2 regions of the Streptomyces sp. NPDC048353 genome follow, and region 1 is predicted to be linked to the other one. Evidence: predicted binding sites of a transcription regulator. Region 1 holds the regulator's gene; the other holds the start of a gene.
The links. Region 1 encodes HspR, which represses chaperone genes until heat shock. Its sites were predicted from a motif close to TTGAGNNNNNNNNNCTCAA; they were not measured.
Positions count from the first base shown of each region.

Region 2: the regulator HspR is predicted to act here: its motif matches at 4,436-4,454, upstream of lon (endopeptidase La).

Region 1 is NZ_JBVJGU010000005.1:436,852-450,756, reverse strand. Features, by position in the region: gene clpB (ATP-dependent chaperone ClpB) at 1-1,475, opposite strand, end outside; gene ACZ6RC_RS20710 (pyridoxamine 5'-phosphate oxidase family protein) at 1,575-1,988, shown strand; gene ACZ6RC_RS20705 ((2Fe-2S)-binding protein) at 2,124-2,444, opposite strand; gene ACZ6RC_RS20700 (hypothetical protein) at 2,441-2,719, opposite strand; gene ACZ6RC_RS20695 (helix-turn-helix transcriptional regulator) at 2,848-3,831, shown strand; gene ACZ6RC_RS20690 (hypothetical protein) at 3,834-4,307, shown strand; gene ACZ6RC_RS20685 (heat shock protein transcriptional repressor HspR) at 4,447-4,899, opposite strand; gene dnaJ (molecular chaperone DnaJ) at 4,904-6,091, opposite strand; gene grpE (nucleotide exchange factor GrpE) at 6,153-6,806, opposite strand; gene dnaK (molecular chaperone DnaK) at 6,806-8,650, opposite strand; gene ACZ6RC_RS20665 (sugar transferase) at 8,878-9,429, shown strand; gene ACZ6RC_RS20660 ((Fe-S)-binding protein) at 9,573-11,831, shown strand; gene ACZ6RC_RS20655 (Yip1 family protein) at 12,040-12,921, shown strand; gene ACZ6RC_RS20650 (phosphoribosyltransferase) at 12,996-13,493, opposite strand; gene dcd (dCTP deaminase) at 13,506-13,905, opposite strand, start outside.
Region 2 is NZ_JBVJGU010000002.1:978,692-993,289, forward strand. Features, by position in the region: gene ACZ6RC_RS09875 (HAMP domain-containing sensor histidine kinase) at 117-1,202, opposite strand; gene ACZ6RC_RS09880 (response regulator transcription factor) at 1,199-1,936, opposite strand; gene ACZ6RC_RS09885 (spermidine synthase family protein) at 1,996-2,661, opposite strand; gene ACZ6RC_RS09890 (hypothetical protein) at 2,967-3,557, opposite strand; gene ACZ6RC_RS09895 (GNAT family N-acetyltransferase) at 3,713-4,339, opposite strand; gene lon (endopeptidase La) at 4,477-6,921, shown strand; gene ACZ6RC_RS09905 (DUF5701 family protein) at 7,201-7,860, shown strand; gene ACZ6RC_RS09910 (lysozyme) at 7,933-8,769, opposite strand; gene ACZ6RC_RS09915 (MarR family winged helix-turn-helix transcriptional regulator) at 9,013-9,495, shown strand; gene ACZ6RC_RS09920 (hypothetical protein) at 9,612-10,403, opposite strand; gene ACZ6RC_RS09925 (sensor histidine kinase) at 10,769-13,870, shown strand; gene ACZ6RC_RS09930 (roadblock/LC7 domain-containing protein) at 13,867-14,346, shown strand; gene ACZ6RC_RS09935 (DUF742 domain-containing protein) at 14,343-14,598, shown strand, end outside.

The sequences.
Region 1 (13,905 bases):
TGGGCGCGCTCGGCCTGGCCGCGCAGCTCGTCGAGCTTCTCCTTCAGCTCGCCGACGCGGTTGAGGCCCTGCTTCTCCTTCTCCCAGCGGGCGGTCAGCCCGCGCAGCTCCTCCTCCTTGTCGGCGAGGTCGCGGCGCAGCTTCTCCAGGCGCTGGACGGAGGCGGGGTCGCTCTCGTTCTTCAGCGCCAGCTCCTCCATGCGCAGCCGGTCCACGGCGCGCTGGAGCTCGTCGATCTCCACGGGCGAGGAGTCGATCTCCATCCGGAGCCGGGAGGCGGCCTCGTCGACGAGGTCGATGGCCTTGTCCGGCAGGAAGCGGGAGGTGATGTACCGGTCGGAGAGGGTGGCGGCGGCGACGAGGGCGGAGTCGGCGATCTGGACCTTGTGGTGGGCCTCGTACCGGCCCTTGAGGCCGCGCAGGATCGCGATGGTGTCCTCGACGGAGGGCTCGGCGACGAGGACCTGCTGGAAGCGGCGCTCCAGGGCGGGGTCCTTCTCGATCCGCTCGCGGTACTCGTCGAGGGTCGTCGCGCCGACCATGCGCAGCTCGCCGCGGGCCAGCATCGGCTTGAGCATGTTGCCGGCGTCCATGGCGGAGTCGCCGCCGGCGCCCGCGCCGACGACGGTGTGCAGCTCGTCGATGAAGGTGATGATCTGGCCGTCGCTCTCCTTGATCTCGGAGAGGACGGTCTTCAGGCGCTCCTCGAACTCGCCGCGGTACTTGGCGCCGGCGACCATCGCGCCGAGGTCGAGGGAGACCAGACGCTTGTTCCGCAGGGACTCGGGGACGTCGCCCTTGACGATCCGCTGGGCCAGGCCCTCGACGACGGCGGTCTTGCCGACGCCGGGCTCGCCGATGAGGACGGGGTTGTTCTTGGTCCGGCGCGAGAGCACCTGGACGACGCGCCGGATCTCCTGGTCACGCCCGATGACGGGGTCCAGCTTCCCTTCCCGCGCGGCCGCCGTGAAGTCCGTGCCGAACTTCTCCAGCGCCTTGTACTGACCCTCCGGGTCCGGTGTGGTCACCCGGCGCCCTCCCCTGCTCTTCTCGAACGCGTCCAGGAGGCTCGTGGCACTCGCCCCCTGCTGGGCGAGGAGTTCGCCCGCCTGACCGCCCTTCGCCGCGATCCCGATCAGCAGGTGCTCGGTGGACAGGTAGTCGTCCCCGAGCTCCTTGGCGCGCCGGTCGGCGTCGGCGACGACGGCGAGCAGCTCGCGGTTGGGCTGCGGCGGCGCGACCGTGGATCCGGTCACGCTGGGCTGGGCGGCGAGGAGCCGCTCCGCACCGGACCGTACAGCGGCCTGATCGGCGTCGACGGCGGCGAGGAGGTCGGTGATGTTCTCGTTGTCCTGGCCCGCCAGGAGCGCCAGGAGAAGGTGCGCGGGGGTCAGATCGGGATGCCCCTCGGACACCGCGCGGCTGGTGGCCGCGTTGAGGGCGTCCCGGCTCTTGTTGGTCAGTTCGGCGTCCACGTGCGGTCTCTCCTCCTGTCAAACCGTGCTGCCATCACGCATGACTCGTACAGCGTACACAAAGTTGAGTCTATTCCGCTCAAGGATAGGCTTCGCGGCATGGCGACTGACCCGAGGAACCCGGACGACTCGTACCTCAGCTTCTGGCGGGAGTACCACATGTGCACCCTCACCACGCCGCGCGCCGACGGCACCCCGCACGTCGTGGCGGTGGGCGTGACGTACGACCCCGAGGGCGGCGAGAAGGGCATCGCCCGGGTGATCACCAACAAGCACAGCCGCAAGGTGGCCAACGTCCTGGCGGCGGGCCCCGAGGGCGCGCGGGTCGCGGTCTGCCAGGTGGACAAGGGGCGCTGGGCGACCCTGGAGGGCGTGGCCCGGATCCGCACGGAGCCGGAGGTCGTCGCGGACGCGGTGGACCGTTACGCCACGCGCTACGGCCGGGTCCCGGCGCCGAACCCGGACCGGGTGGTCATCGAGATCGCGCTGACCCGCGCGATGGGCCGCGCCTGACACCGGGACCGGGCCCCGGGCGGGGGCGGGGGAACCGCGCCCGGGCAGCACAACGGCGCCATCGCGTTTCAGGTCCGCGATGGCGCCGCTGTGTGGGGGAAGCACCTGAGCGATCTACAACGACGGGGGAATCGCTCAGGCACTGCGGGGGGTGGCGGTGATGGTCTCGGGCTCGAGCAGCTGGTGGTCCCGCTGATCGAGATTGACGAAAATCATGCCGTACCGGATGGCACAGCGGACCGGTTGCGGGGCGCCACGCGGCCTCCGCAGGCACCGGTAGGCGCGGACGTCCTCGTCCTGCTCACGAGCGACGACGATCGGTTCTCCGAAGAGGGTGACCATCAACGAATCACCACGGTGGGGAATGGCCGTGACGAGATCGATGAAATGCCACCCGGATCGATAGGCCGAGGCCATCTCCCGCCGGAAGACCCGGTCGTCCGGCGGCACGGTCATGCGTCCGCGCCCGCCGGGAGGGAGTCCCACGTCGGCTCGCGCTCGACGGTCTTGACGGAGTCCCACGTGGGCTCCCCCTTGGCCGTCGGCGCGAAGTCCCACGTGGGCTCACCCGCGACCGTCGGCGTGGAGTCCCACGTCGGTTCGCCCGGGGCGGCGACAACGTTGTTCGCGGGCGGCGTGTCCCACGTCGGCTCGCCGTCGAGGGCGAGAGCGCCGAGGGCAGCCGCAGCAGCGAAAGCTATGGCGCCAAGTGCACGAACCATCCTGGTCATGGCCGATCTCCACCTCTTTTGATCATTACCTCCTCCCCCGCGAATAAGACGATGGCTCACTCCGAACCCTTCCACCAGCGATGCCAGGCATCATGTTCCTGTAATTCAGGACCCTGAGGGGGGTGCAAATGGAGCCGAAGCAGGGTGATACCGACACACGGCACGGTCCGGGCGAGCTGTGCGACGCCGGAAAACGTCTCTACGCGACCGCGCTGAGAGCCGGCAGGATCGCCCGCGCGGAGGTGGAACCGGTCCCCTGCCTGATCGAACTGTCGCTGCTGCACCCCGACCCGGACGACACGCAGTGGCTGCGGCCCATCCCGCCGTCCATCGCGCTGAACAAGCTCATACACCCCATCGAGCGGGAGATCCAGCAGCGCCGGCAGCTGGCCATCTCGCTGGCGGACACGTTCGAGCCATTCATGACGATCAACGCGCCGGACCCGTCGGCGACCCAGGCGATCACCGTCCTGGAGGGCCTCAGCCTCATCAATGCCACGCTCGACCGGGTCATCAACGAGTGCGGCGAGGAGCTGCTCACCATCCAGCCGGGCAGCGGGCGCAAGCCCGAGGTGGTGCAGGCGGGGCTGCGCCGGGTGGAGCCCCTGCTCGACCGCGGGATCCGCATGCGCACCCTCTACCAGCACACCGCGCGCCACCACTCGGCCACCATGGGGTACGTCGAGCGGATCGCGCCGTACGGGCTGGAGGTGCGCACCCTCGAGGAGATCATCGACCGGCTGATCATCGTCGACCGCAAGGTCGCCTTCGTGCCCGCCCGCTCGGACCGCCGGGTGGCGCTGGAACTGCGCCACGAAGGGCTGGTGCAGTACCTCGTCGGCGTCTTCGACCAGTTCTGGCTGCACGGCGTGCCGTGGGAGGACGAGATCCCCTACAGCCCGTCCGTGGACGGCATCGGGGGCGTCCAGCGCTCCATCGCCAAGCTCCTCGTCGAAGGCCATGTCGACGAGGCCATCGCGCGCCGCCTCGGGATGAACGTGCGCACCTGCCGCGCCCACATCGCCAAGCTCGCCGCCGCCCTGGGCAGCGGCAGCCGGGCCCAGCTGGGCTTCCTCATCGCCCAGTCCGGCATCCTCGAACAGGACGGCTGATCGTGTACGTACGGATCGACCTGGACGGCCCGGCGGGCACGCTGCGGGTGTCCGGCCACGGGCTGCCCACCGTCGAGGTGGTCCGGGCGCCCGGGACCGGGGTGAACGCCCTCGTCCCCATCGGCACCCGGGACCGGCGCGCGCTGACGCTCACCGTCGACGGCCGGCCCGCCGGGATCCGGCCGGCCCGGGGCCGTCTGCTGCGCCGGTCCTACCGCGTCGACGCGAAGGTCGCCGGCGCGCGGTACCGCCTGATCCCCTGCTCGCACGTGGACAGCCGGCTGCTGCGCGGCGGCCGCCGGCTGGGCACCCTGGAGTCCTCGGGCGACGGCCGGGTCGACACCGACTGGACGGCCCCGGCGGAGCTCCGCCCCCAGGACATCGCCGTGGGCACCGCCCTCGCCGCCGCCTTCGGCACCGGCGCGGCGCCCGCGTGGGAGACGGTCGGCGACATCGTGAGCGAACTGATCCCGTAAGGGGCGAGGGGCGGCGCGGAGGGGTCCGTACGCCCCCTGGCACGCGCGAGGCCCCTCCCGCGCCGGAACACCGGTACGGAAGGGGCCTGTGGGAAGCTACGCGGCCTGCGGGGCAGTGTGGCCTACGGGGCCGCCGGGGTCACTCGCCGCGCTTGGGGCGCCAGACCACCAGCGCGCTCGCCTGCTGGACGTCCTGGTACGGCACCAGGTCACGGCGGTACGACGCGTGCACCTGCGCCTCGCGCTGCCGCATCGCCATCGCCGCGCCGTCCACGGCCGCCGACAGCTCGGCCACCCGGGACTGGAGCGCCGCGACCTGGTTCTCCAGCTCGATGATGCGCTTGATACCCGCCAGGTTGATGCCCTCGTCCTGCGACAACTGCTGGACGGTGCGCAGCAGTTCGATGTCACGGGCCGAGTAGCGCCGGCCGCGCCCGGCCGTCCGGTCCGGGGAGACCAGACCGAGGCGGTCGTACTGCCGAAGGGTCTGCGGGTGCAGCCCGGAGAGCTGGGCGGCCACCGAGATGACGTACACCGGTGTCTCGTCGGTCAGTTCGTACGGGTTGCGGCTGCGCCCCGGTCGGATGTCCATCGCGTCAAGCTCCCTTCGCGGCCTGGAAGAGTTCTGCTCTGGGGTCCTCGCCCGCCGTCGCCTCGCGGTACGTCTCGAGGGCTTCGCGGGCCTTGTCGTCCAGTTCCTGGGGCACCGCGACCTCCACCGTCACCAGCAGGTCGCCCCGGGTGCCGTCCTTGCGGACCGCGCCCTTGCCGCGGGCGCGCATGGTCCGGCCGTTGGGCGTGCCGGCGGGCAGCTTCAGCGTCACCGCGGGGCCGCCGAGGGTCGGTACCTTGATCTCGCCGCCGAGCGCCGCCTCGTGGAAGCTGACGGGCACGGTGACGGTGAGGTTGTCGTCCTTGCGGCCGAAGACCGGGTGGGCGTCGACGTGGACGACGACGTAGAGGTCGCCGTTCGGCCCGCCCCGCTCGCCGGGCGCGCCCTTGCCGCGCAGCCGGATCCGCTGGCCGTCGGAGACACCGGCGGGGATGCGGACCTGCATGGTGCGGGAGGACTTGGCCCGCCCGCTGCCCTTGCAGACCTCGCAGGGGGTCTCGGCGATGAGGCCGCGCCCCTTGCAGTCCACGCAGGGGTCGGTGAGCGAGAACGAGCCGCTGCCGCCGCGGGAGACCTGACCGGTGCCGACGCAGGTCGGGCAGACCCGCGGGGTGCCGTTCTTGTCGCCGGTGCCCGAACAGGCCTTGCAGGGCTGCTGGGAAGACATCCGCAGGGGCACGGTGGCCCCGTCGACCGCCTCGGTGAAGCTGAGCGTCACCTCGGACTCGATGTCCTGGCCGCGGCGCGGCTGCGTGCGCGTCCCCGCGCCGCCGCCCGCGCCCCGGTTGAACAGTCCGCCGAAGACGTCGCCCAGGCCGCCGCCGAAGCCGCCGGCACCGGCGCCGGCCGGGCCCTGGGCGCCCCCGAAGAGGTCGCCCAGGTCGAAGTTGAACGTTCCGCCCGCCCCGCCCGGTCCGGCACGGAAGCCTCCGTTGCCGAACAGGGCGCGGGCGTCGTCGTACTCCTTGCGCTTCTTGGGGTCGCCGAGGACGTCGTTCGCCTCGGAGATCTCCTTGAAGCGCTCCTCCGCCTTGGTGTCGCCCGTGTTGGCGTCCGGGTGGTTCTCGCGGGCGAGCTTCCGGTACGCCTTCTTGATCTCGGCGTCGGTGGCGTCCTTGGGGACGCCGAGAACCTTGTAGTAGTCCTTCTCGACGAAGTCCTTCGTGCTCATCGACGTCCCTCCTCCCGGACGATCTTCGCGCTAGCCCCGGGGGCGTGTGACCCGACTCGGGTCACACGGTCTCCTCGGGGCCACCGCTCTCCTCGTCTGCCGACTTCTCTTCCTTCGCGGCCGGCGTCGCCCCGGGCTGGGGCTCGGCCACCGCCACGCGCGCGGGCCGGATGGTCCGCTCGCCGATTCGGTACCCCGGCTGCAGGATCGCCACGCAGGTCGTCTCGGTGACGTCCGGCGCGTACGAGTGCATGAGGGCCTCGTGGATCGTCGGGTCGAAGGGCTCGCCCTCCTTGCCGAACTGCTGGAGTCCCATCTTGGCGACGACGGTCTCCAGCGATTCGGCCACCGACTTGAACCCGCCCACGAGCTCGCCGTGGTCGCGGGCCCTGCCGACGTCGTCGAGCACGGGCAGGAGCTCGCCCAGGAGGCTCGCGACGGCGATCTCCTTGACCGTGACCCGGTCCCGCTCCACGCGGCGGCGGTAGTTCTGGTACTCGGCCTGGAGCCGCTGGAGGTCCGCGGTGCGCTCACCGAGCGCGCTGCGGAGCTGGTCCAGCTGGGCCGTCAGACCGGCTGTCTGCGCTGCGTCCCCGGCCGGGGCCGCCGAGCCCTCCTCCTGGGAGGGGGCCTCGGCGGCTTCGGCGGCGTCGTCGGATTCGGCGCCGGAGGGGACGTCGGGCTTCTCCTCGAAGCCCGGGGTCTCCTCCGTCATCAGGCAGCGCCGCCCTTCGGCTTCTCGTCGTCGACGATCTCGGCGTCGACGACGTCGTCGTCGGCCTTGGCGTCGGCGCCCGGGGCCTCGCCGCCCGCGGCCTGCGCGGCCTGGGCGTCGGCGTACATCGCCTGGCCGAGCTTCTGGGAGACGGCCGCGACCTTCTCGGTGGCCGTACGGATCTCCGCGGTGTCCTCGCCCTTGAGCTTCTCCTTCAGCTCGGCGACGGCGGTCTCGACCTCGGTCTTGACCTCACCGGGGACCTTGTCCTCGTTGTCCTTGAGGAACTTCTCCGTCTGGTAGACGAGCTGCTCGCCCTGGTTGCGGGACTCGGCGGCCTCGCGACGACGGTGGTCCTCGTCCGCGTACTGCTCGGCCTCCTGGCGCATCCGGTCGACCTCGTCCTTCGGCAGCGAGGAGCCGCCGGTGACGGTCATCTTCTGCTCCTTGCCCGTGCCCAGGTCCTTCGCGGTCACGTGCATGATGCCGTTGGCGTCGATGTCGAAGGCGACCTCGATCTGCGGGACGCCACGCGGCGCCGGCGGCAGACCGGTCAGCTCGAACATCCCGAGCTTCTTGTTGTACGCCGCGATCTCGCGCTCGCCCTGGTAGACCTGGATCTGCACGGACGGCTGGTTGTCCTCGGCCGTGGTGAAGATCTCGGACCGCTTGGTCGGGATCGTGGTGTTGCGCTCGATGAGCTTGGTCATGATGCCGCCCTTGGTCTCGATACCAAGCGACAGCGGGGTGACGTCGAGGAGCAGGACGTCCTTGACCTCGCCCTTGAGGACACCGGCCTGCAGGGCGGCGCCGATGGCGACGACCTCGTCGGGGTTCACACCCTTGTTGGCCTCCTGACCGCCGGTCAGCTCCTTGACGAGCTCGGCGACGGCGGGCATACGGGTGGAGCCACCGACCAGGACGACGTGGTCGATCTCGGAGAGCTGGATGCCCGCGTCCTTGATGACGTTGTGGAACGGGGTCTTGCAGCGCTCGAGCAGGTCGGCCGTGAGCTGCTGGAACTGCGCCCGGGTGAGCTTCTCCTCCAGGTGCAGCGGGCCCTCGGCGGAGGCCGTGATGTACGGCAGGTTGATCGACGTCTCCGTGGAGGACGACAGCTCGATCTTCGCCTTCTCCGCGGCCTCGCGGAGACGCTGGAGAGCCATCTTGTCCTTGGCCAGGTCGACGCCGTGGCCGTTGGCGAACTGCTTCACCAGGTAGTCGACGACGCGCTGGTCCCAGTCGTCGCCACCGAGGTGGTTGTCACCGTTGGTGGCCTTCACCTCGACGACGCCGTCGCCGATCTCCAGGAGGGACACGTCGAAGGTGCCGCCACCGAGGTCGAAGACGAGGATCGTCTGGTCGTCCTTGTCCAGGCCGTAGGCCAGGGCGGCCGCGGTCGGCTCGTTGACGATGCGCAGGACGTTGAGGCCCGCGATCTCACCGGCCTCCTTCGTCGCCTGACGCTCCGAGTCGTTGAAGTAGGCCGGGACGGTGATGACCGCGTCGACGACCTTCTCGCCCAGGTAGGACTCGGCGTCGCGCTTCAGCTTCTGCAGGATGAAGGCGCTCATCTGCTGCGGGTTGAAGCTCTTGCCGTCGATGTCGATCTTCCAGTCGGTGCCCATGTGGCGCTTGACCGACCGGATGGTCCTGTCGACGTTCGTGACCGCCTGGCGCTTGGCCACCTCGCCGACGAGCACCTCGCCGTTCTTGGCGAAGGCGACGACGGACGGCGTGGTCCTGGCGCCCTCGGCGTTGGTGATGACGGTGGGCTCGCCGCCTTCGAGAACGCTGACGACGGAGTTAGTCGTGCCCAGGTCGATGCCGACCGCACGTGCCATTTCGATTCCTCCAGCTGACTGACTTGAGTGGATCTGGCTCAAGGATGCACGACCGGTTCTCTCGCGTCAACAGACCTGAGTCGTGTCGGCTCAACTCTTCGCGCTGCCTTCGGCTCAAAGAGGCCCCACCGACCGCCCCTCGGGCGCGTCGCTCCCCCGGCTCGGACACCCCTCCGTGAGAGAGTCCGATACCTCACGAATATCCCACGAAAGGGTGTGGTGGGGGCATGACGGCCAAGCGCGCACTCGACCTCATGGGCGGACTCACCCTTCTGCTGCTCCTGTCCCCCCTCTTCACCCTCGTCGCGCTGTCGCTCGCCGCGCGGGCGGGCGGGGGTGCCGCCGCGCGGCCGGACGAGGGAGGGGCGCAGGGGGCCGACGGGACGGGAGTCCTGCGCCGCCGCACGATGGCCGGCCGCGACGGCAGGACGTTCCGGATACTGACCTTCCGCACCCCCGGGCCGCTCGCCGCGCTCCCGCTGCTGCTCCACGTGGTCCGCGGGGAGATGTCCCTGGTCGGCCCGTGCCCTCTGGTCCCCGCCCACCGCGAGTGCGCGGGCGAGACCCGCCGCCGGCTCTCCGTACGCCCCGGCCTCACCGGCCTGTGGCAGATCAGCGACCGCTCCGACCTGCCCTGGGAGGAGCGGGAGCTGCTCGACCTCCACTATGTGGACCATCACTGGCTGGGGATGGATCTCGCCATCCTGGCGCGTACGCTTCCAGCAGTCCGCAGACGTCGCGCGGCGACCGGAGAGGCCCCGCCGGCAAGGCTTGCCTGAGCGACACAGATCACCGCGGGCGCCGCTACAGCGGGGCGCCCCGAAGCGGTAATCTCAGCACGGACTGAATAAGTTACCGCTTAGTAGTGCCACACTCGGCAGTGTCGGCACTCCGCCTCGCAGGCCCGCCCGAGGAGCCCCAAATGCAACTCGCCGCGATCGTCGTGTCGATCGTCATCACGGTGGTGGCCGTCGCGCTGTTCGGGCGCGCCATCGCGCAGATCTACCGCTTCGTGAAGCTCGGCCAGCCCGTGCCCGCGGGCACGCGCACCGGCGACCCCACGCAGCGCACCGTCACCCTGGTCAAGGAGTTCCTCGGCCACACCCGTATGAACCGCTGGGGCATCGTCGGCGTCGCGCACTGGTTCGTGGCGGTGGGCTTCTTCTCCCTGCTGCTCACCATCGTCAACGCCTTCGGCCAGCTGTTCCAGGCCGACTGGCTGATCCCGTTCATCGGCGACTGGCTGCCGTACGAGATCTTCACCGAGTTCCTCGGTCTGATGACGGTCCTCGGCATCCTGACCCTGATCGTGATCCGGCAGCTGAACCGGCCGGGCGGGGCGGGCCGCAAGTCCCGTTTCGCGGGCTCGAAGACCGGCCAGGCGTACTTCGTCGAGGCCGTCATCCTCATCGTCGGCGTCTGCATCATGACGCTGCGCGCCCTGGAGGGCGTCCAGCACCACGTGACGAGCTGGGAGCCCGGCTTCTTCGCCTCGTACCCGCTGATCGCCGCCCTCGACGGGCTGAGCCTGGGCACGATCCAGCACCTCACCTACTTCTTCGCGGCGCTGAAGATCGTCACGTCCTTCACCTGGATGATCACGGTCTCGCTGAACACCAACATGGGTGTCGCCTGGCACCGCTTCCTCGGCTTCCCGAACATCTGGTTCAAGCGGAACTCCGACGGCTCCACCGCCCTCGGCCCGCTGCTGCCGATGACGACCGCCGGCAAGGAGATCGACTGGGAGGACCCGGCCGAGGACGCCGTCTTCGGTGTCTCCCAGGTCGAGCAGTTCTCCTGGAAGGGCATCCTCGACTTCTCCACCTGCACCGAGTGCGGCCGCTGCCAGTCGCAGTGCCCCGCCTGGAACACCGGCAAGCCGCTCTCCCCCAAGCTCCTGATCATGGCCCTGCGCGACCACGCGCACGCCAAGGCGCCGTACCTCCTCGCGGGCGGCGGCAAGGACATGGAGGGCAACGAGCAGGCGTCCGAGGAGCAGCTCAAGGACGTCCCCGCCGCCGCCCTCGCGGAGGCCGAGCGTCCGCTGATCGGCACCGCCGAGGAGAACGGCGTCATCGACCCGGACGTCCTGTGGTCCTGCACCACCTGCGGCGCCTGCGTCGAGCAGTGCCCGGTCGACATCGAGCACATCGACCACATCGTCGACATGCGCCGCTACCAGGTGATGATCGAGTCCGCCTTCCCCTCGGAGGCCGGCACGATGCTGAAGAACCTGGAGAAGAAGGGCAACCCCTGGGGCCTGGCGAAGAAGCAGCGCGTCGAGTGGACCAAGGAGGTCGACTTCGAGGTCCCGATCGTCGGCAAGGACGTCGAGGACCTCACCGAGGTCGACTACCTCTACTGGGTCGGCTGCGCCGGCGCCCTGGAGGACCGGGCCAAGAAGACCACCAAGGCCTTCGCCGAACTGCTGCACATGGCGGGCGTCAAGTTCGCGATCATGGGCGGCGAGGAGAAGTGCACCGGTGACTCGCCCCGCCGCCTGGGCAACGAGCCGCTCTTCCAGCAGCTCGGCCAGGAGAACGTCGCGATGCTGAACATGGCGTTCGGCGAGGACGACGACGACCCGGAGACGAAGAAGCCGAAGTCGGCGAAGAAGATCGTCGCCACCTGCCCGCACTGCTTCAACACGATCGCGAACGAGTACCCGCAGCTGGGCGGCGAGTTCGAGGTCATCCACCACACGCAGCTGCTCCAGCACCTCATCGACGAGGGCAAGCTGATCCCGGTGACGCCGGTCGACGGGCTCATCACCTACCACGACCCCTGCTACCTGGGCCGCCACAACAAGGTCTACACGCCCCCGCGCGAGATCATGTCGGCCGTCCCGGGCCTGCGCCAGCAGGAGATGCACCGCCACAAGGAGCGCGGCTTCTGCTGCGGCGCCGGCGGCGCGCGGATGTGGATGGAGGAGCGGATCGGCAAGCGCATCAACAACGAGCGCGTCGACGAGGCCCTGTCCCTCAACCCGGACATCGTCTCCACCGCCTGCCCGTTCTGCCTGGTCATGCTGACCGACTCGGTCAACGGCAAGAAGAACGACGGCAAGGCGAAGGAGTCCGTCCAGGTCGTGGACGTGGCCCAGTTGCTGCTCGACTCGGTGAAGAAGCCGGTGGAACAGCTCCCGGCCGAGCCGGAGCCGGAGCCCGAGCCGGCGCAGTAGCCCCGGCGCCGTACGTCTGGAGAGGACCGTCCCGCGAGCGAGCGGGGCGGTCCTCTCGTACGTACGGGCGGTGCTCCTTCCGTACGGGCGGGCCGCCCGTCTCCCGCGCCCCTGAGGCCCCCTGAGGCCCCCTAGGGGATGTCACAGCTCAGTGGCAAGGTCGGTGCTGATTGAGCCCCGCGGGGCGGGAGCGGGTACGTTCGATGACGTGGCTGGATTCAGGAACGGACGCGGCCGGGACAACCGCCCCCCGCAACAACGACCGCAGCAGGCGCCGAACGGGTACCAGGCGGCCCCGCCGCCGTACCCGCAGCAGCAGTGGCCCCCGCAGGGTCAGGGCGGACAGCAGTACGGGCAGCAGCCGTACGGGCAGCAGTACGGGGAGCCGGAGTACTTCGGCGACCCGCACGCGCAGCACCCGCAGCACGCCCAGCAGCCGCACGCGGGCACGGCGGACAACCCGGGCCACACGCGGGCGTTCAGCATCCACGACGACCCGTACGGCGACAGCGCCACCTACCAGGCGGGCGCGGCCCCCGGCCCCACGGGCCCCCGGCTGCCCTGGAAGGCCCTGCTGAGCGGCATCGTCCTGCGCCCCGCGCCGACGTTCCTGCAGATGCGGGACTACCCCGTCTGGGGCCCCGCGCTCGTCGTGACCTTCCTCTACGGCCTGCTCGCGATCTTCGGCTTCGACCAGGCGCGCGAAGAGGCCATCAACGCGACCCTGTCGACGGCGATCCCGTACGTCCTGATGACCGGCGTCGGCTTCGTCATCGGCGGACTGATCCTGGGCGTCGTCACGCACACCCTCGCCCGCCAGCTCGGCGGGGACGGCTCCTGGCAGCCGACCGTCGGCCTGTCGATGCTGATCATGTCGATCACGGACGCGCCCCGACTGCTCTTCGCGATCTTCCTGGGCGGCGAGAACGGCCTCGTCCAGGTCCTCGGCTGGGTCACCTGGCTGGCCGCCGGCGCCCTCCTCACGGCGATGGTGAGCCGCTCCCACGACCTGCCGTGGCCGAAGGCGCTGGGCGCCTCGGCGATCCAGCTGGTGGCGCTGCTGTCGATCATCAAGCTGGGCACGCTGTAAGCCGCGTACGAGAAGAGGGGCCCCGCCGTGGAGAACGGCGGGGCCCCTCTTCTCGTACGGCCGGGGAAGCCGCCTCAGGCGTCGAGGACCTGGCCCGCGCGCCGGACGACGGGCGGCTCGACCGACCAGGGGAAGTTGATCCACTCGTCGGTCTTCTTCCACACGTACTCGCACTTCACCAGGGAGTGCGACTTCTCGTAGACGACCGCGGAGCGGACCTCGGCGACGTGGTCGACGCAGAAGTCGTGGACGAGCTTGAGCGTCTTGCCGGTGTCGGCGACGTCGTCGGCGATCAGGACCTTCTTGTCGGAGAAGTCGATCGCGTTGGGGACGGGCGCCAGCATGACCGGCATCTCCAGGGTGGTCCCCACGCCGGTGTAGAACTCCACGTTCACGAGGTGGATGTTCTTGCAGTCCAGCGCGTAGGCCAGGCCGCCGGCGACGAAGACGCCGCCGCGGGCGATGGAGAGCACGACGTCGGGCTCGTAACCGTCGTCGGCGATGGTCTGCGCGAGCTCACGGACGGCGCGCCCGAAGCCCTCGTACGTCAGGTTCTCGCGTACCTCACTCATGACGACCGCCCCTCACACCTGGGTCCGATGGAAGTTCAGGAAGGAACGGGAGGCCGTCGGCCCCCGCTGTCCCTGGTAGCGCGAGCCGTAGCGCTCGCTGCCGTACGGGAACTCGGCGGGCGAGCTCAACCGGAACATGCACAGCTGGCCGATCTTCATCCCCGGCCACAGCTTGATCGGCAGGGTGGCGAGGTTCGACAACTCCAGGGTCACGTGCCCGGAGAAGCCGGGGTCGATGAACCCGGCGGTGGAGTGCGTGACGAGCCCGAGCCGCCCCAGGGAGCTCTTGCCCTCCAGGCGCGACGCGATGTCGTCGGGCAGGGTGATGACCTCGTAGGTCGACGCGAGCACGAACTCGCCGGGGTGCAGGATGAACGCCTCGTCCCCCTCCGGCTCCACCTGACGGGTCAGG
Region 2 (14,598 bases), on a different contig from region 1:
GAAACAAGCGTGGTTCTGCCCTCTCCCGGGTAGGGGAGACGGGGGTTGCGGCCCCCTGGGGCCCGCAACCCTGACCACGTACCCGCGGGCCTGGTCCTTCCGGTTCGAACCCTACGTCAATCCCGCGCCGGAGGGCCGCCCGGAAGGGTGACCTGGATACGGCAGCCGCGTGACGATTCGGCCACTCCGATCTCCCCGCCGTGCAGATCCACCGCCCAGCGGGCGATCGCCAGCCCCAACCCTGTGCCGCCGTCGCTGCCCGGACCCGACTGGGCCGGCACCGATCCCCGGTTGAACCGCTCGAAGACCGTGCGGCGCAGGTGCTCCGGGATGCCCGGGCCCTCGTCCTCCACCTCCAGCGCCAGCGAGTCCGGCCAGGCCCCCCGCCGGGCCCGTACGGTCACCCGGCCGTGCGCGGGCGAGTGCTTCACCGCGTTGTCGATGAGATTGGCCATCACCTGGTGCAGCCGCTCCGCGTCCGCGTGCGCCGTGAGCTCCGGCGGCGAGACGTCGAGGTGCAGATGGACGTCCGTACGCCGGTGCAGGCCGGAGGTGGTCGTCAGACCGCGCTGCGACGCGGCCAGATTGGCCTCCCGCAGCACCCCCGACAGGTAAGGCCACACCTCGAACCGCCGTGCCTTCAGCGTGACGACACCGTTGTCAAGACGTGACAGGTCGAGCAGGGTCTCCACCAGCCGGCCCAGCCGCTCGGTCTGCTTCAGCGCCGTCCGCATCGTCTCCGGGTCCGCCTCGGAGACCCCGTCGACCACGTTCTCCAGAACCGCTCGGAGCGCGGCGATGGGCGTCCGCAGCTCGTGCGAGACATTCGCCACCAACTCCTTGCGGTGCCGGTCGACCGCCTCCAGGTCGTCCGCCATCCGATTGATCGTCGAGGCGAGGTCCCCCAGCTCGTCCCGGCGGTCCGCGCCGCGCACCCGCCGGCTGAAGTCGCCGCGCGAGATCGACCCGGCCACCGTGTTCATCTCGTCCAGCGGCGCCGTCAGCGACTGCGCCACGAACTGGGTGATCAGCAGCGTCGCGATCATCGCGAAGACCGTGATGTACCGGAACTCCGTCGAGGTCCTGATCGCCACCAGGGCGAGCCCGGAGGTCAGCAGGACCGCCCCGACGACCAGCGTGCCCAGCTTGGTCTTGATCGAGATGGCGATCCGGCGTCTCGTACGCGCCTCGCGGCGGATCACGGCGCCGGTGTCTCCAGGGCGTAGCCGACGCCGTGGACGGTACGGATCCGCTCCGCCCCGATCTTCCGGCGCAGCGCCTTGATGTGGCTGTCCACGGTCCGGGTCCCCGAGGCGTCCGCCCAGTCCCACACCTCCGCGAGCAGCTGCTCCCGGGAGAGGACCGCGCGGGGGGTGTTCGCCAGGCAGACCAGCAGGTCGAACTCGGTGGGCGTCAGATGGACGTCCTCGGCCCGGACCCGGACCCGGCGCTGCGCGTGGTCGATCTCCAGCTCGCCGAGGCGCAGGATGCCGCTGCGCGGGGTCACGGCCGCCATCGCGGCCCGCTCCACCCGCCGCAGCAGGACGTGCACCCGGGCGGCCAGCTCGCGCATGGAGAACGGCTTGGTCATGTAGTCGTCGGCGCCGACGCCGAGCCCGACCAGCATGTCCGTCTCGTCGTCCCGGGCGGTGAGCATCAGGACCGGCACGGGCCGCTGGGCCTGGACCCGGCGGCACACCTCCAGGCCGTCGAAGCCCGGGAGCATCACGTCCAGCAGCATCAGGTCCGGCTGCCAGGCCTCCGCCGCGTCGACGGCCGCCGGACCGTCCGTCGCCGTCTGGACGAGGAACCCCTCCGCCCGCAACCGCGCGGAGATCGCATCCACGATCGTCGTGTCGTCCTCGACGACCAGCACACGCCGCTGCGCGCCCGGAGTGGCCGCCGCACCGTGGTGAGTGGTGTGTGTCTGCTCCATTGCCCTGCCTTGCGTAGCTGATGTCGGTCAGCAGCGTAGAGGCAGCGGCGGCGTCCCGGCTACGCAGGCCTGATGCCGAGGTGCACCACGTCCGGGACGCCCCGGGCAACCGGGATCTCTTCCGTCCGTACCCCGCTGAATCCGGCATTCCGCAAGGTTGCTTCGAAATCGGCGGACGGCTGCGCGGACCAGACGGCGAGGATCCCACCGGGGTTGAGGCGGGCCGCACAGGCCGCCAAACCCTCGGCGGAGTACAGGGATTCGTTGCCTTCGGTGACGGTCCAGCCCGGGCCGTTGTCGATGTCCAGACAGATCGCGTCGAAGGTGTCGGGGGAGTCGTGCAGGTACTCGATCATGTCCGTGTGCAGGATCACGCACCGCGGATCCGCCAGGGCGGCGCCCGAGACCGCGGCCAACGGGCCACCCCGGTGCCAGTCGATGATCGCGTCCTCCCGCTCCACCACCGCGATCCGCGCCCACCGCGGGTCGGCGGCCGCGTGCGCCAGGGAGAAGCCGACACCGAGACCGCCGATCAGGACCGAGGCGCCATGACGTCCGCCGAGCGCCTCCATCGCCGCGTCGATCAGCGTCCGCTCGGAACGCCCATCGGAGGTGTCCATGAGGAACGTGCCGTTCACGATGATCTCGAAGTCGTCGCCGCGGCGGCGCAACACGACCTCTCCGTACGGTCCCTCGCGGCGGTCGAGGGTGACGGGACTCGACATGGTTCTCGCTCCGATCTCGGGCTCGGCGGGTCGTCCCGCCATCCTATTTTTTTGGAGGCTCGGTTCGCCTCCGGGGCCTGAGAGTCGGACTCACACGGCCGTACGTGCTCGCTCCCTCGTTCCTCGGGAGCTGCGCGCGCTCGGCCGTGTTCCCCCGACGGCCCCTTCGGCTCACTCGCCAGAGGCACCTGGGGAGGAGGCGGCAGTTCTCCGGCGGGTCCTTCGGTGAGGCGCGGCGTCGTCCGGGAGGCGGGGGTACGGGCCCGGGCGGGCGCACCGACCGGTGTCGGGGACGCGGTGCGGGGTCAGGGGGTCGTCGGCGGGCCGCCGTCGGGAAGGGCGTCGAAGACCCGCCGCAGGGCCGCCGGAAGCTCGCCGTCCGCGGCGACGACGACCCGGTACCGGTGCGACACGACGTACCGGAAGCCGTCGAAGACGGGCTTACCAGTGGGGCGTACGGGCACCGCCGCGTACGCCGGGGCCTCCAGCGCGGCGCGGAGTTCCGCGACCTGGGCGGGGGTCATCCGGCCGGTCCGCGCCGGCCCGGTGCCGGAGCGGGTGGTGTAGCCGCCGTCGTAGTGGACGACCAGCTGGTTGTTCACTCCGGCGTAGCCGCCGCTGACGCCGACTTCGACGAGGACTTCCCGCGGGCCCGGCCGGTGGTCGCTCGCCGTCGGGGTCGGCGGGACGCTCACCTCGGGCGGAGCGGAGGGCGGGGTCGGCGCGTCGGAACCGGGCGCCGTCGTGGGGGAGTAGGCGCGGGGTGGGGGCGCGTCCGGCCCGCAGCCGGCCACGGTCAGCGCCGCGCCCAGCATCACCGCGACGGCCCACAGCCTCGCGTACGGCCGACGGTCCCGCCCCGTCCGCGCGCCCGTGTTCCGGCCGACCCGCCTCACGCGCCCACCCCTCTGTCCCATGCGCCCGAGCATGCCTTCCGGCGGGTCCGGTTGAACAGAGGCCGGGTGAGGGCATCCGAGCCGACAGCCGGGCGCCGAGAGCCGGCGGTCGGAGCCGGGGGCACGGTCCATCCGTGACGGCAAGACAGCCGGCTTCAGGCACGCACGATCCCGGTGAGCGGACCCTCGTACCGCCACCCCAGCGTCCCGTACAGGCCGATGCCGTCCGTCGTCGCCGAGAGGACCCCTGTCACCGCCCCGGTCTGCGCGGCGGCCGCTTCGAGGGCGCGCATGACGTTGGAGCCGAGGCCGCGCCGGCGGTGGGCGGGGTCGGTCTCGACCTGGTCGGCGACCGCCGTCGAGCCGGTCGGGGCGATCTGCCCGCGCGCGGCGAGGGTGCCGTCCGGGGCGAGGATCCTGACGCGGATCACGCCGTCGGTGACCTCGGTCGTCCGGGCGTACCCCTCCGGCGCGGGCGGACGCACGCGCGCGTCGAGGCGCTTGCACATCATGAAGCCGGGGTCGTCGGGGATCGACCAGCCCGGAGTGATCCACTCCGCGGCCTCCTCGGCCGTCGCCATGATCTTCAGCCAGGCGTACGGCTCGGTGACGTCCGCGCAGAGCTTGCCCACCGAGACCGCGTCGGGGGCCGGCAGGACATGGCGGAAGACGTGCCGCGGCAGGCCGACGTCGATGCGGTAGCCCCAGGGCTCGGGGACGGCGGGCGGGGTGCCGCGTGAGACGGTCCAGCCCGCCACCCACGCGGCTGTAATAGCTCCCATATCCATGGAGGTATTACATCGGCAGGGTGGCGGGCCGCGCGAGGGTGATCGCTGAGAGCGAACGGCGGCAGGGGAACATTCGGAGGCTCACATGCATTGAGTCGGCATAGCTCAACTTGACTGCCGAAGGGGAGATCATGACTGCCGAGTCCACGGAGTACCCGACGCTCACCCTGCCCGTGCTGCCGCTCGACGACGAGGTGGTGCTGCCGGGGATGGTGGTGCCGCTCGACCTGTCCGACGCCGATGTACGCGCCGCGGTGGAGGCCGCCCAGGCCGCCGCGCGCTCCGGCTCCGCCGGAGCCGGGGACGGGGCGGGTGGCGGTGCGGGCAAGCCGCGGGTGCTGCTGGTGCCGCGCGTCGACGGGACGTACGCCGGGACAGGCGTCCTCGGCACCGTCGAGCAGGTCGGCCGGCTCTCCGACGGCGACCCCGGCGCGCTCATCCGCGGTCGCGGCCGTGTGCGGATCGGCGCCGGGACGACCGGCCCCGGCGCGGCCCTGTGGGTCGAGGGGACCGTCGTCGAGGAGACCGTGCCCGACCCGCTGCCCGGCGCCGTGACCGAACTGGTCAAGGAGTACAAGGCGCTGGCCACCAGCTGGCTGAAGAAGCGCGGCGCCTGGCAGGTCGTGGACCGCGTCCAGCAGATCGACGGCGTCGCCGCCCTCGCCGACAACTCCGGCTACTCGCCCTTCCTCACCGTCGAGCAGAAGGTCGAACTCCTGGAGACCGCCGACCCGGTCGCCCGCCTCCGGCTCGCCACCGCGCAGCTGCGCGAGCACCTGGCCGAGCAGGACGTCGCCGAGACGATCGCCAAGGACGTCCAGGAGGGTGTCGACAAGCAGCAGCGCGAGTTCCTGCTGCGGCGCCAGCTCGACGCCGTACGCAAGGAACTGCGCGAGCTGAACGGCGAGTCCGAGGGCGACGAGTCCGACGACTACCGCGCGCGCGTGGAGGCCGCCGACCTGCCCGAGAAGGTGCGGGAGGCGGCGCTCAAGGAGGTCGAGAAGCTGGAGCGGTCCAGCGACCAGTCCCCGGAGGGCTCCTGGATCCGCACCTGGCTGGACACCGTCCTGGAGCTGCCGTGGAACGAGCGGACCGAGGACCGTTACGACATCCAGGGCGCCAAGGCCGTCCTCGACGCCGAGCACGCGGGCCTGGAGGACGTGAAGGAGCGGATCACCGAGTACCTCGCGGTGCGCAAGCGGCGCGCCGAGCGGGGCCTCGGCGTGGTCGGCGGCCGGCGCGGCGGCGCCGTGCTCGCGCTCGTCGGCCCGCCCGGCGTCGGCAAGACCTCGCTCGGCGAGTCCGTGGCGCACGCCATGGGGCGGAAGTTCGTCCGGGTCGCGCTCGGCGGCGTACGGGACGAGGCGGAGATCCGCGGCCACCGGCGGACGTACGTCGGCGCTCTGCCGGGACGGATCGTACGGGCGGTCAAGGAGGCCGGGTCCATGAACCCGGTGGTCCTGCTCGACGAGATCGACAAGGTCGGCTCCGACTTCCGGGGCGACCCGGCCGCGGCCCTGTTGGAGGTCCTCGACCCGGCGCAGAACCACACCTTCCGGGACCACTACCTGGAGGTCGAACTCGACCTCTCCGACGTCGTCTTCCTGGCGACGGCGAACGTCCTGGAGGCCATCCCGGAGGCGCTGCTCGACCGGATGGAGCTGGTCCGGCTCGACGGGTACACCGAGGACGAGAAGATCGTCATCGCCCGCGACCACCTGCTGCCCCGGCAGCTGGAGCGGGCCGGCCTGGAGCCCGGCGAGGTCGTCCTGGAGGACGCTTCGCTGCGGAAGTTGGCCGGGGAGTACACCCGGGAGGCGGGCGTCCGCACCCTGGAGCGCTCGATCGCCCGGCTGCTGCGGAAGGTCGCGGCGGAGCACGAACTGGGCGACCGCGAGCTGCCGCTCACGATCACCCCGGATGACCTGCGGGGACTGATCGGGCGTCCGCATCACGTGCCCGAGTCGGCCCAGGACCCGGCCGAGCGGCGCACCGCCGTTCCCGGCGTCGCGACCGGCCTCGCGGTCACCGGGGCGGGCGGTGACGTCCTCTTCGTGGAGGCCTCGCTGGCCGACCCGGAGACGGGGGCGGCGGGGCTCACGCTCACCGGTCAGCTCGGCGACGTGATGAAGGAGTCCGCGCAGATCGCGCTCTCCTTCCTCCGCTCGCACGGCGCCGAACTGGAGCTGCCCGTCACCGGCCTGAAGGACCGCGGCGTGCACATCCACTTCCCGGCGGGCGCCGTCCCCAAGGACGGCCCGAGCGCGGGCGTCACCATGACGACCGCGCTGGCCTCGCTGCTCTCCGGCCGGCTGGTCCGCACGGACGTGGCGATGACCGGCGAGGTGTCGCTGACCGGCCGCGTCCTGCCGATCGGCGGCGTGAAGCAGAAGCTCCTCGCCGCCCACCGCGCCGGCATCACGACGGTCGTGATCCCCAAGCGCAACGAACCGGACCTGGACGACGTCCCGGCCGAGATCCTGGAGAAGCTGGACGTCCACCCGGTCACGGACGTGCGCCAGGTCCTCGACATCGCCCTCTCCCCGGCGGAGGTCCCGGTGAGCGTAGTGGCGTAGGCGACGGAGGTACGCCTACGGAGATCTGCGTACGGAGATCCGGGTACGGCGTGGGGCGCCCCTTTCCGAAGGGGCGCCCCACGCGCGCGTGTGCGGGGTCACCGGGCCGAGGGCCGCCGTCGTGCGGGGAGTTGACGCGGAATGAACGGCGTGGCCGGGAACATTTCACGGGGTTGTGCCGTTCTGCTGCTGCCTACCCGCGTGTACCGGGTGTACCGCCGAACCGTGCGCACCGCCTGCGCACCGCCCGTACCGCCGTCGTACGAACCGAGGAGAGACTTGACCGACACCCCGTCGAACCCCGCACTGCCCCCGCTTCCGCCGCTCGCCGCCCAGGCCGAGCGGCTGATCGAGCTCGGCGTGCACGAGCTCGCGGGCATACCGGCCGACGAGCTGCGCGCCTTCGCCGAGGGGGCCGGCGCCGCACGCGAGGACGCGCTGCTCGCCGTCCACCCGGACCGTGCGCCCGCCTCCGCGCTCGCGCCGCTGCTCCGGCGCGGCGACAAGGCCGGCTTCGTCGTCGTCGACATGCCCGACGTCGACGCGTTCGCCCCGCTCGACACCGTGCCGGTGCCCGACGCTCCGCTGTACCTCGTCACCGGCGTCGACCGCGGCGACCACATGTCCAACTGGAGCCCGGACGAGGCGCTGCCCGCCCTGGCCAAGGAGGACCGCACCCCGCTGCTGCTCAGCGAGGGCATCCACTGGGTGCTCCAGCAGCCGGCGGCCCTGGAGCGCAACCTCTGCTTCATGACCATCGGCTCCCGGCTGCGCAAGGCGAACGGCACCTTCGACGCGCGCACCCCCGCGATCTGGATCAGCAACGGCACGGGCCGGGACGGCCGCGAGCGGCGCGACGCCCCCAAGGTCGGCTGGTGCTGGTGGAACAACCGCCACACCTGGCTCGGCTTCGCCTCCACCACGGGCCGGGTCGCCTAGTCCCCAGGGACGACGGCGGCCGCGGCGGCTTCCCGGGCGCGCCGCGCGCCCGGGAAGCCGCCGGCCGCCGCCTCAGCCGTTGGCCAGGGCCTGCACCCGTGAGAGGTCGCCGTTGAAGTGGTTGTGGTCGCCGACCGTCGGGCCGGACGAGGTGTACTGCCACATCGTGTAGTACGGCCACCCCGCCGGGAGTTCGCCGACCGCCGTGGCGTACCGCGCGACCCAGAGCGGGTTCGCCGCCCCGAAGCCGCCGTAGTTGCCGGTGCACTGCTTCCACCAGCTCGTCGCGGTGTAGATCACCGCGTCGCGGCCGGTCCTGGCCCTGTACCGGTCGAGGAAGTCGCGGATCCAGGTCACCATCCCGGACTGCGTCTTGCCGTAGCAGGCCGCGCCGTACGGGTTCCACTCGATGTCCAGCGCCCCCGGCAGCGTCCTGCCGTCCTTGGACCAGCCGCCCCCGTTGTTCACGAAGTAGTCCGCCTGCGCCGCGCCCGTCGTCGTGTCGGGGGTCGCGAAGTGGTACGTCCCGCGGATCATGACCACGTTGTACCAACCGTTGTACTGCTGCGAGAAGTACGTGTTCTTGTAGTACGTGCCCTCCGTCGCCTTGACGTAGGCCCACCGCACCCCGCTGTTCCACAGGGTCGACCAGGCCACATTCCCCTGGTGGCTGGAGACGTCCACGCCCTCGGTCTGGCCGGCCTGGACCGAGACGCCGCCGGGCTTGCCGCCGTGGCCGTCGTGCGCGGGCACCCCCATGCCCATCCACGCGGAGCCCCGGGCGGGCACCTGCCGGGCGCCGGGGTCGTCCGCGGCGTTCGCCGGGCCGGAGAGGGTGAGGGGGAGGAGCAGGCTCAGGGCCGCGAGGGCGGCCCCGGCGAGGTTCTTTCCGGATCTGTGCACGGGCATGGCGTGCCTCCGAAAGGCTCGGTGGGAGGGGAAGAGGGGGCAGGGCCGTGCCATGCCCCCGCCGGTCTTGCGGTGGACATGTCATTCGGGTGCCGGGAGAGACGCTACGCACGTAGACCCGCCCCACGGAAGAGGGGCCGGGTGCTGCCGTTGGTCTACTCCTGCGAAATACTGAGGGAGCTGCGGGAACGGCCGTCGGCGAAGGAAACTTTCAGCGACCGGAAAGCGCGCGAGGGGGCTGACGTGCACGGCAGCGGTACGGGAAGTGAAGGCGGGCCCACCGGCGGAAGTGGTGTGGACCAGGAATTCCTGGCGCTGGAACGGGAGCTGGCGGTCTTCCTCCGGCGCGCCCGCGCCCAGTCCGGCGAGATGGCCCGCGAAGTCCACCCCGAACTGGAGCCCGCCGCCTACGGCCTCTTCGTACGGCTGGACGACACCGGCCCGCAGCGGGCCACCGATCTCGCCGGCTACTTCGGTGTCGGCAAGGCGACCATGAGCCGTCAGCTGCGCGCCCTGGAGGACCTCGGCCTCGTCGCCCGCGACCCCGACCCGGCCGACGGGCGCGCCTCGCTCGTCCGGCTCACGGAGGAGGGCCAGGGCCGCTTCCGGCGCGTACGGGACGCCCGGCGCGGGCGGTACGTCCGCAAGCTCGCCGACTGGGACCGGGGCGAGGTCGCCGAACTGGCCCGCCTGCTGCACCAGCTGAACACCCGCGCGGAGAGCTGACCTTTCGGGGCCGGCCCCTCGGGACCGCTTCTTCCGGGCGCACCTGCCGCGGGCCGGCCTTCCGCGGCTGCCCTCCGGGACCGGCTGCCTTCCGGGACCGGCCGCCCGGGCACGGCCTACGCCCCCGCCGGCTCCGCGTACACCGCCGTCGCGTCGTCGTGCCGCTTCCCCCGGCGGGAGCCGCCCGCCGCGGCGTCCGCCGTCTCCAGCGCCCGTACGCGCCGGAGGAGGCCGGGCGCCCCCTCCGCGCGCAGCACCCCCACGCAGGCCGCCCAGTCGCCCGCCCCGAACCGCTCCACCCAGCGCGCCGCGCCGTCGGTGAGCGCCGCCAGGGCCCGTACCTCCGCCGCCGGCGTCGTGCCGGTCACCGCCCACCGGGCCACCGCCGGATCCGCCGCCGCCGTGAAGAAGCCGCCCTCCTGATTGCGCAGCCGGTCCGTCGCCTCCAGCGAGAGCAGCGTCTCGGCCGGGACGCGGTCCAGCCGGTCGTCCCGCACCGCCCGCACCGCCCCGCCGGGCGCCTCCAGCAGCAGAACGGCGTCGGACAGCACCAGGTGTTCGACCCGCTCCCCGTCCCAGCGCGCCATCGCGACCGTCGCCTGCGGCGTACGGACGTGAGAAAGGTCACAGCTGCCCCGGTGGGCGTCCGCGGTGCGCCGGATTGCCGACGCGAGGATCCCGGACAACGTCATCTCGGGCCGAGAAGCGGACAGTTCGGTCAAAGCGCCGCCAAGTCGTGCGGTGAACCAGGGGACTCCGTGCACACATCCGTACGCTCCGAGCGGCGGCGTCACGCCGTCCAGCACCACGACCGTCCCGCCCGTGCCGGAAGCGGGAAGAGCAGCGGCGGCCCAGTCCTCATTGGGGCGTTCGGGGCTGCCGGGCAGAGTGGCCACGTCGGTACGCATGATCCCCAGTCTGCCCCCGTGCGCATCACTCCTTCACAGCACCTCCAGACGGCCGAATCAGGCCCGTACCGAGCCCCCGACGCCCGGACGGCAGGCGGAACGGCGGCCTCCGGGAAGCTGCGGGCGGGCATCCTGCCAAAGCCCGCGCGGAAGATCCAACCGGGGCCCCGCGCGACCCCCTGCCGGGCGTCCGCGGAAGTTGTTCGCCAACTCGGGAGTGTTGTTCACTCGTTCGGGTGGCGGTGCGGCCGATGCGCGTCCCCTTCCCAGAAAAGCGCTGGAATGGTCGGAAGCCGTACCAGGGGTGGGGGCGCTCTATCACGTGACCGGTCGTCACCTCTGCTTCATGGGCGGACGAGTCGAGAATGCGAGCACCGGTGCAGAAGAAGCGGCCTCGGAGCAACAGCGGCACGCGGAGCCAGACCCCGGGTGACCCGCTGTCCACGGGCGACGCCCAGGGCCCCGGCGCGAACACCCCCCTGCCCGGCCCCGGTACAGTTCCCGTGAGCGGTGCGGGCACCACGCCCCCCGCGGCGCCCGTCGGCCGCCCCAAGCGCGTCCGCAACCGCCTGGTCGCCGGAGTGGCCCTCGTCGGGATCACCGTCCTGGCCGCCGGCGCCCCCGCCGTCCTCACCGCCTCCGGCGAACTGAGCGACTCCCAGCGGCTCGTCACCCTCGCCCAGCTCGACCGCCAGGCCGTCACCCTCGCCCACTCCCTCGCCGACGAGCGCGACGAGGTCGTCGCGTACATCGCCGCGGGCCGGGACGAGCAGCAGGGCCCGCGCGAGGACCGCCGCCAGATCACCAGCGCCGGCTCCACCCGGGTCGACCGGCAGATCGACGAGATCCGGCCCGCCGCCGGCTCCGAGCTGCGCCGCGACCTTGCCGCCCTGCCCTCCGTCCGCCGTACCGCCCTCACCGGCAAGGGCACCGCCCTGGAGGCCCACCGGGCCTACTCGGAGATCATCGCCAAGCTCCACGGCCTCGCCGAGGAACTCGCCGAGAAGACCCCGCCCCGCGCCGCCGAGGCCACCAGGGCCCCCGCCGCCCTCGGCCGCGCCGTCGAGCAGGCCTCCGCCGCCCGCGGCCTGCTCCTGGCCGCCCTCGCCGTCCCGGAGCCGGAGTCCACCGGCACCACCCACTACGACCCCGTCACCGGTACGTACGTACCGGACGAGCCCGAGGGGGCGGAGGAGGCCGACCGCGCCCGGGACGCCCTGACCGCCGCCGCGCAGCAGGCCCGGGTCCGGGAACTGGCCGCCCTCGCCGACTTCGACCAGGCCGCCACCGCGGAGGGCCGCGACTCCCTCGCCGCCACGGTCACGGGACCGGACGTCAAGAGCGCCGAACGCTACCTCGCCCGCCTCACCGACCAGCCGGAACTGTCCGCATCCGAGCGGAAGACGGACCACGAGAAGCTGGGGTCCGCGCTCTCCGCCCGCATCGAGCAGATGCGGGGAGTCGAGTCCGCGCTCGCCACCGGACAGGTCGAGCGGTTCACCGAGCTCCGCGACGACGACGTCACCGCCCTCGAAGTGCGCATCGCGTTCCTCGGCGGCTGCCTCCTCGTCGCGGTCGGCATCTCCACCTTCGTCGCCCGGACCCTCACCCGTCCGCTCGCCGTGGTCCGCATCGGAGCCGCCCGCCTCGCCGGCGCCCCCGAGACCGAGGAGCCGATCCGCTTCACCGGCCGCAACGACGAGTTCGCCCAGGTCGTACGGTCCCTCAACACCCTCCAGACCAAGCTGGCCGCCCTCGCCACCCGCACCGAGCAGCTCGACAGCGAGCGCGCCGACCTGGCGGGCGCCCGCGACGCCGTCGCCGCCGACCTCGCCACCCAGCGGGCCGAACTGCAGGGACAGACGGCCCTGCTCACCGCCGAACTGGCGCGGCTGCGCGGCAGCGTCCACCACACCTTCGTCAACCTCTCCCTGCGCAGCCTCGGCCTGGTGGAGCGCCAGCTCGGCGTCATCGAGAAGCTGGAGGAGCGCGAGCAGGACCCGGAGCGCCTCGCCACCCTCTTCAAGCTCGACCACATGGCGACCGTCATGCGCCGCCACAGCGAGAACCTGCTGGTCCTCGCAGGTCATGAGCACGTCCACGGCCACCCGGGGCCGGTCCCGCTCGTCGACGTGCTGCGCGCCGCCGTCAGCGAGATCGAGCGCTACGAACGGGTGACCATCCAGTCCCTCCCGCCGCACGCGCAGGTCGCCGGGTTCGCCGCGGACGACCTCAGCCACCTGGTCGCCGAACTGCTCGAGAACGCCACCGCCTTCTCGCCGCCCGACGCCCAGGTCCAGCTCTCCGGCTGGCTCCTGGAATCCGGCGAGGTGATGCTCTCCGTCCAGGACGAGGGCATCGGCATGACCGACTCCCGCCTCGCGGAGCTCAACGCCCGCCTCGCCGAGGCCGACCCGGCGGACATCGACGGGGAAGGGCTCGGCATCCGCGTCGCGGCCCTGCTCGCCGCCCGCCACGGCGTACGGGTGGAGCTGCGCGAGCAGAAGCAGGGCGGCATCGCGGCCGTCGTCGTTCTCCCGCTGCCGCTGCTGCCGACGGCCCCGCCGACCGCCGTCCCGCCGACCGTGCCGGTCGCGGGCGGGGCGCCCACCCTGAACCTCCCGGGCTCGGTCGCCGAGGCCAACTCCAACACCCTGCCGTCCCGTACCCGCGACCCGCTCGTCGAGGCGGCGGAACAGGCCATCGCGGCGGACCAGGCGGAGCAGGCCATCGCGGCGGAGCAGGCCGGCCAGGCGGAGCAGATCGAGCAGGCGGAGCAGGTCGAGCAGGCGGAGCAGGTCGCACAGGCCGGTGCGGTGGCGGAGCGGGGCGCTCCGGAGCCCGGCGTCAGCGAGTCCGGTGTCAGCGAGCCTGGCGTCAGCGAGCCCGGCCTTGGCGAGTCGGGCCCGGCGGAGCCGTACGAGCCGGGGCCCGCGCCCGCGGCGGCGGCCGAGCCGGAACCCGCGCCCGTACCCGCCCCCGCCCCCGCCCCCGGACCGGAACCCGCCGTGGAGTCCCTCGCCGAGACGACCCTCCAGGTCCGTCTCCCCGAGCCGCCGCCCGAGCCGGACACCCACGAGCGCGCCACGCCGGAAGGCCCGCACGCGGAGCCGCACGCCTGGGACGAGGCGAACGAGCCGGAGGAACCGGCGGAGACCCCGCGCGTCACCGACAAGGGGCTGCCCAAGCGCACGCCGAAGATAGTCCGCCAGGCCGACACCCCGACCACCCCGCGCAGGGGCGGTGTCGACGCCGATGCCCTGCGCCGCAGGCTCGGGGGCTTCCACCAGGGGGCCCAGGCGGGCCGCCGGGACGTGGAGGCGGAGATCGAGGCCGTACAGACCGCCCGTACCGAAGAACGCACCGAGGCCCGCGGGGAAGCGGGACCGGAGGCGGACGCGGCGGCACAGACGGAAGCACGGACCGAGGAGAAGACGGGGGACACAGTCGAGGAGGCACGCAGTTGACTGCGACCGGAACGTTCGGACTGAGCAGGGAAGCACGCAACCTGCACTGGCTGCTGGGCAACCTCGTCGAGGAGGTGCCCGGCGTGCGCTCCGTCGCCGTCGTGTCCTCCGACGGGCTGCTCCTGCTGTCCTCCGACCCGGCCCAGAACGTCGGGCCCAGCGAGGAACGCCCCACCGGCCCCCGGGGCTCCAGCGCCGACCTCGCGACCATCGTCTCGGGCATCGGCAGCCTCACCATCGGCGCGGCCCGGCTGATGGACGGCGGCGGGGTCAAGCAGACCATGGTGGCGATGGAGGAGGGCAGCGTCTTCGTCATGTCGATCAGCGACGGCTCGCTGCTCGGCGTCCACGCCACCCCCGACTGCGACATGAGCGTCGTCGCCTACCACATGGCGCTCTTCGTCGGCCGCGCCGGACACGTACTCACCCCCGAACTCCGCAGCGAGCTGCGCAAATCGATGGAGAGCACCCAGTGACGTCCGCCTCCCACGTCCCCCACCTGCCGATCCGCGGAGAGGGCCGCCGGCCCGCGCGGGTCCGCCCGTACTCCCTCACCGGTGGCCGCACCCGCTTCGGCCACGTCCTGCTCGTCGAGACCTTCGTGGCCGCCCTCGAAGCGCCGCCGCGCCGCAAGGTACTGACGGACGGCGGGCCCGGCGCCCGCGGCCTCATGCCGGAGATGCGGGCCATCGTCGAGATCTGCCGCCGGATGCGTACGGTCGCGGAGA